Novosphingobium sp. G106: one gene and its partner. The protein of the gene in region 1 interacts with the protein of each later gene in a pairwise test. Links are inferred from orthologs where the notes say so. Each region holds a gene or a part of one and is shown in the gene's direction. Other genes may lie near its edges. The genes, in order: pheT and secD.

The links.
Region 2: the proteins of pheT (region 1) and secD interact in binary tests that used the Escherichia coli proteins (3 or more experiments, as listed by UniProt). The link is inferred for Novosphingobium sp. G106 from one-to-one orthologs.

Annotation. Positions count from the first base shown.
Region 1 is NZ_JAHOOZ010000001.1:4,134,269-4,137,625, forward strand. What follows is about bases 271-3,310. They hold pheT (phenylalanine--tRNA ligase subunit beta), read left to right. Parts: upstream 271-597; coding sequence 598-3,024; downstream 3,025-3,310. Other genes in these bases: pheS (phenylalanine--tRNA ligase subunit alpha), read left to right, coding at 271-584. Outside these bases: more of pheS, read left to right, coding at 1-270.
Region 2 is NZ_JAHOOZ010000001.1:1,744,692-1,747,869, reverse strand. What follows is about bases 110-2,970. They hold secD (protein translocase subunit SecD), read left to right. Parts: upstream 110-666; coding sequence 667-2,274; downstream 2,275-2,970. Other genes in these bases: secF (protein translocase subunit SecF), read left to right, coding at 2,285-2,970; yajC (preprotein translocase subunit YajC), read left to right, coding at 293-631. Outside these bases: more of secF, read left to right, coding at 2,971-3,178. UniProt on the Escherichia coli protein: Part of the Sec protein translocase complex. Interacts with the SecYEG preprotein conducting channel. SecDF uses the proton motive force (PMF) to complete protein translocation after the ATP-dependent function of SecA.

The DNA of each region.
Region 1 (3,357 bases):
GCGAGATGCTGCTGCGCACGCATACCTCACCCGTGCAGATCCGCACGATGCTGGAGCGTGGCGCGCCGCTGCGCGTCATCGCGCCGGGCCGCGTCTATCGCTCGGACAGCGACGCGACCCACACGCCGATGTTCCACCAGATCGAAGGCCTGGTGATCGACAAGGGCATCCACCTCGGCCACCTCAAGTGGACGCTGGAGACCTTCCTCAAGGCCTATTTCGAGCGCGAGGACATCGTCCTGCGCCTGCGCCCGAGCTATTTCCCCTTCACCGAACCTTCGGTCGAAGTCGACGTCGGCTTCACCCTCGTCAACGGCAAGCGCGTGCTCGGCGGGCAGGAAGGCTGGATGGAACTGCTCGGTAGCGGCATGGTCAACCGCAAGGTGATAGCCGCGGGCGGTCTCGATCCGGACGTCTGGCAGGGCTTCGCCTTCGGCGTTGGCGTCGATCGCCTGGCGATGCTCAAATACGGCATGGACGACCTGCGCGCCTTCTTCGACGGCGATGTCCGCTGGCTCGCGCATTACGGCTTCGCTCCGCTCGACGTCCCGACATTGTCGGGCGGCGTGGGCACGGCAGCTTAAGAGGAGCGACCACATGAAATTCTCGCTCTCCTGGCTCAAGGACCACCTCGACACGTCCGCGACGGTCGATCAGATCGCCGACAAGCTCAACGCGATCGGCCTCGAAGTAGAAGGCATCGAGAACCCGGCCGAGAAGCTCGCCGGCTTCACTGTGGCGAAAGTGCTGAACGCCGAGCGCCACCCCGATGCTGACAAGCTGCAGGTACTCACCGTGGACCGCGGCGACGGCCAGCCGCTCCAGGTCGTCTGCGGCGCGCCCAATGCGCGGTCAGGCCTCGTCGGGGTGCTCGGCCTGCCGGGCGCGGTGGTGCCGGCCAATGGCATGGTGCTGAAAGTCGCGGCGGTGCGCGGCGTCGAATCGAACGGCATGATGTGCTCGACGCGCGAGCTCGAACTCGGCGAGGACCACGACGGCATCATCGAACTGCCCGCGGACGCGCCGATCGGCACGAGCTTTGCCGACTACCACGGCGCCGATCCGGTGTTCGACATCGCCATCACGCCCAACCGGCCCGACTGCATGGGCGTCTACGGCATCGCCCGCGATCTCGCAGCGGCGGGGCTGGGCACGCTGAAGCCGGTCCCGGTGGCCCCCGTCGCCGGCACTTTCGCTTCGCCGGTCGAAATCCGCACCGACGATGCCGAAGGATGCCCCGCGTTCTACGGCCGCACGATCGTTGGCGTGACCAATGGCGCTTCGCCCGACTGGATGCAGGCGCGGCTCAAGAGCGCCGGCCAGCGGCCGATCTCGGCGCTGGTCGACATCACCAACTACCTGATGCTGACCTACGGGCGCCCGGCGCACGCCTATGATCGCGCCAAGCTGACCGGCGCCGTCGTCGCGCGCCGCGCCAAGGACGGCGAGGGCGTGACCGCGCTCAACGGCAAGCACTACTTGCTCGACCATTCGATGACCGTGATCGCTGACGACGCAGGCGTCCACGACATCGCCGGCATCATGGGCGGCGAGCATTCGGGCTGCTCCGAGGATACGCGCGACGTGCTGCTCGAGATCGCCTATTTCGATCCGACCCGGATCGCCGCCACCGGCCGGACGCTGAACCTCACCTCGGAAGCGCGCAGCCGTTTCGAGCGCGGCATCGACCCGCAGTTCCTCGACGCCGGGCTCGACCTGCTGACCGGGCTGATCCTCGATATCTGCGGAGGCCAGGCTTCAGAAGTCATCCGCGCGGGAACGCCGCCCTCGGGCGCCAAGGTCGTGCACTACGAGCCCGCGCTGGCCGAGAAGCTCGGCGGCGTCGCGGTTCCGCCGGCGCAGCAGCGAACGATCCTGGAAAGCCTGGGCTTCGGCGTGGTCGCGGTGGAGAGCCAGACCGGCGAGCAATGGAGCGTCACCGCTCCGGGCTGGCGCCCCGACGTCGACGGCGCGCCCGACATCGTCGAGGAAGTCATCCGCATCCACGGCCTCGACAAGGTCGAAAGCGTCGCCCTGCCCCGCGCGGACGGCGTCGCCCGGCCGACCACAACGCCCGCGCAGAAGCTCGAACGCCGCCTGCGCCGTGCCGCGGCAGCGCGCGGGAGCCACGAGGCCGTGACGTGGTCGTTCCTGCCCGAGGCGGACGCCGATGCCTTCGCCGACGGCGCCAACGATTCTGGGGGCGGCGTCTGGACGCTGGCCAATCCGATCAGCGAGGACATGAAGGCCATGCGTCCCTCGCTGCTGCCTGGCCTGCTTGCCGCGGTGCGCCGCAACCTCGACCGCGGGGCCACGGGTCTGCGCCTGTTCGAGATCGGCCGCCGTTATCTGCGCGGTGAAGGCGGAGCCAGCGACGAGCGCCTGTCGCTCGCTGTGATCCTTGCCGGCGAGAAGACCCCGCGCGGCTGGGCCACGGGCAGACCAGCGAGCTTCGACGCCTTCGACGCCAAGGCCGAGGCTCTGGCACTGCTCGCCGAAGCCGGTGCTCCGGTCGACAACCTGCAGGTCATGGGCGAGGCTGGACCACAGTTCCATCCGGGCCAGTCGGGCACGCTGCGGCTCGGACCCAAGACCGTGCTCGCACGCTTCGGCATGCTGCACCCTGCCGTGGCCAAGCAATTCGACATCGACGCGTCGGTCGCGGTGGCCGAGCTGTTCCTCGACGCGATCCCCGGCAAGCGCGGCGCGGCGACTTTCGCCCGCGCGCATTACGCGCCGCCGGCGCTGCAGGCGGTGACGCGCGATTTCGCTTTCCTTGTTCCCGCCGATCTTCCCGCTGGCGATCTCGTCCGCACGATCAAAGGCGCCGACAAGGCGAACATCGTCGCCGCCCGTCTGTTCGACGACTTCCGCGGCCAGGGCGTGCCCGAGGGTCAGAAGTCGCTGGCGATCGAGGTCACGCTCCAGCCGGGCGAGAAGACCTACGCCGAAGCCGATCTCAAGGCGATCGCCGAGAAAGTCACCGCGGCGGCGGCAAAGCTCGGGGCAACGCTCAGAGGCTGATCGAGGATTGAATCGGGCGCGGCTTGCGGCATGATGCGCGGGCCATGCCTGATCTCATCTCGATCGCCTCGGGCGACCTCACCGCCCGGATCAACCCGTTCGGCGCCGAACTCTGGTCGCTGACCGACGGCGAGGGCCGCGAGTATATGACCGACGCCGATCCGGCGTTCTGGACCGGCCATGCGCCGCTGCTGTTCCCGATCGTCGGCGCGCTGAATGGGGGGGGAATATCGGCTCGGCGGCGAGACTTACGCGTTGCCCAAGCATGGTTTCGCACGCACCAGCCTGTTCACGTTGATCGAGCATGACGCCGATTCAGCGCGCTTCCGGCTG
Region 2 (3,178 bases), 2.4 Mb from region 1 along the record:
AACCTCCGACCCCCACACCCCCAGTGTGATGCGCTACCAGGCTGCGCTACGTCCCGACCGAGGGGCGCCCTATAGGCACGGGCTGCGGCGATGGCAAGCGGGCTGCGAAGGTCTTTTGACGAGACGGGTTTTGGCGCGTGTTGTCCCGTGCCTCGTCCGTGTCGCCGCGTTGCCACACTCGCGCTTTGCTGCTAACCGCCCGCCATTCCGGCCCAGAGGTGCGGATTGACGGCTTGTTGGTGTTCCGACGGTCGCATTCGCATCGGCCGCAAAGAAAGCAGATTTTCCCGCAATGACCAGTTCCATCCTCGATATCCTTCAAGCTGCCGCTCCTGCCGCTGGCGAGCCGCCGGCCTGGGTGACGTTCATGCCCTTCGTCGGCATGGCGGTGATCTTCTGGTTCTTCATCCTGCGCCCGCAGATGCGCCAGCAGAAGGATCAGCGCGAGAAGATCAATTCGATCAAGCGCGGCGACCAGGTGCTGACCGGCGGCGGGTTCCTCGGCAAGGTGATCAAGGTCGACGACCAGTATGCGGAGATCGAGCTGGCGCCGAACGTCAAGGTCAAGGCGCTGAAATCGACCATTTCCGATATCGTCCCGCCGACCGGCTCGGCGCCGGCCAACGATTGATCGAAACACGGATCGTTCGGGAGAGCGCTTAGAATATGCTCGATTTTCCCCGTTGGAAGCGGGTCACCTATTGGCTGGTGACGCTGATCGCCGTGCTGGCGGCAGTGCCTTCCCTCTCTTCGCTTGCCGGTGTGCAGCTTCCTTCGGGCGTGCCGCATCCGATGGTCAACCTCGGTCTCGACCTTGCCGGCGGCAGCCGCCTGCTGCTCGAGGCCGACGCCAGCCAGGTGCGCCGCCAGCGGCTCGAATCCATGGAGGAGAGCGTTCGCGGGCGTCTCGGCAACAACGAGCCGCGCATCCGCATCGGCGACATCTCCAGTCGTGACGGCAATCTTTCCTTCGTGCTGGACAATCCCGCGCAGGTCGATGCCGCGCGCGAGCAGATCCTGCCGCTGACCACCGGCGCGGGCCTGACCGGCCAGCGCGACTGGGACATCAAGGTGGTGGACGGCAACCGCTTCATCCTGACGCCGACCGATGCCGGCATCAACCAGGCGGTCGACCACGCGATGGAAACAGCGATCGAAGTCGTGCGCAAGCGCATCGACGCGCTCGGCACGCGCGAGCCCGACATCCGCCGGCTCGGTTCCAACCGTATCGACGTGCAGGTGCCGGGCCTCAAGGATCCCGAGCAGCTGATCAAGCTGCTGGGCCAGACCGCCAAGCTGGAATTCAAGCTGGTCGACGAGACCGCGCCACCCAGCGACGTTGCCCAGGGTATCGTCCCTCCCGGCAGCGAGATCGTGCCTTGCGTCGATGCCAAGGCCTGCCGCGGCCAGGGCGCAATCGCGGTCAAGCGGCTTGGCGGCATCAAGGGCGATCAGCTGACCAATGCGGTCCAGACCAACGACCAGCGCACCAACGAGGCGGTCGTCTCGATCACTTTCGACCAGCAGGGCGGTGCCAAGTTCGCCAAGCTGACGACCGAGAACGTCAACAAGCCTTTCGCCATCATCCTCGACGGCAAAGTGCTGTCGGCCCCGAATATCAACGAGCCGATCCTGGGCGGCAGCGCTCAGATCTCGGGCAGCTTCACGGTCGATTCGGCCAACCAGCTGGCCATCGCGCTGCGCTCGGGCGCGCTGCCGGTGGACCTCAAGGTGGTCGAGCAGCGTACGGTCGGACCCGATCTCGGCGCCGATTCGATCAAGAAGGGCGCGCTCGCGATGCTCATCGGCACCACGGCGCTGATGACGTTCATCCTGATCACATACGGCCGTTTCGGCGCCTATGCGTGTGCGGCGCTGATCGTGAACCTGCTGATGATCCTGGGTATCATGGCCATTGCCAATACGACGCTGACCTTGCCGGGCATCGCCGGCTTCGTTCTGACCATCGGCGCAGCGGTCGACGCCAACGTGCTGATCAACGAGCGTATCCGTGAGGAACGGCACCGCGGACGTCGTGTCGTCCAGGCGGTGGAGATGGGCTACAAGGAAGCGAGCCGGGCGATCTTCGATGCCAACATCACCAACGTGATCGCTGCGGTGCTGATGTTCGCGTTCGGCACCGGCCCGATCCGCGGCTTCGCGGTGGTGCTGATGATCGGCATCGCCACGTCGGTGTTCACCGCCGTAAACATGACCCGCATGTGGGTCGCGATGTGGCTGCGCAAGGCGCGGCCCAGTGACATCGTGTTGTGAGGCAAGGCCGATGAAACTGCTCAAGCTCGTCCCCGACAACACCAACATCCACTTCCTCAAGTGGCGCGTGCCGTTCTACACGGTGAGCCTGCTGCTGATGGCGGCGTCGCTGGCGCTGGTCTTCACCAAGGGGCTGAACCTGGGCGTCGACTTCGTCGGCGGCCAGATGATCCGCTTCACTTTCGAGCACAGCGCCACCGCGCCCATCGCGCCGTTGCGCGACGAGATCAGCGCGCTCGGCTATGGCGAGCCGACGATCCAGGAATTCGGCAAGCCGAACCAGGTCTCGGTCCGCATGCGCCTGCCCGAAGGCTCGGAGAAGGACCCGTCAATCGCTGAGCAGATGTCGGCTAAGATCGTCGCGACAGTCAGGGCCAAGCATCCCGACGCGCGGCTCGACGGCAACGACACGGTCTCCGGCAAGGTGTCGGGCGAACTGTTCAGCAGCGGCATGCTGGCTCTGGGGCTCGCGATGGGGGCGATCTCGATCTACATCTGGATCCGCTTCGAATGGCAGTTCGGTATCGGCGCGCTGCTCTCGCTGATCCACGACGTGACGCTGACTCTCGGCTTTTTCGCGCTGACCCAACTCGAATTCGATCTCAACATCGTCGCGGCGCTGCTGACCTTGATCGGTTATTCGCTCAACGACACGATCGTGGTCTATGATCGTATCCGCGAGAATCTGAAGAAATACCGGCGCATGCCAATGCCCGAGCTGCTCGATCTCTCGGTCAACGAGACGCTGGCGCGTACCATCGTCACGTCGCTGTCGATGCTGATCACGCTGATCGCGCTGCTGCTGTTCGGGCCCGAGGTCATCTTCGGCTTTACGGCGGCGATCACGCTTGGCATCTTCGTCGGCACCTACAGCTCGATCTACATGGCCGCCCCCATCCTGATC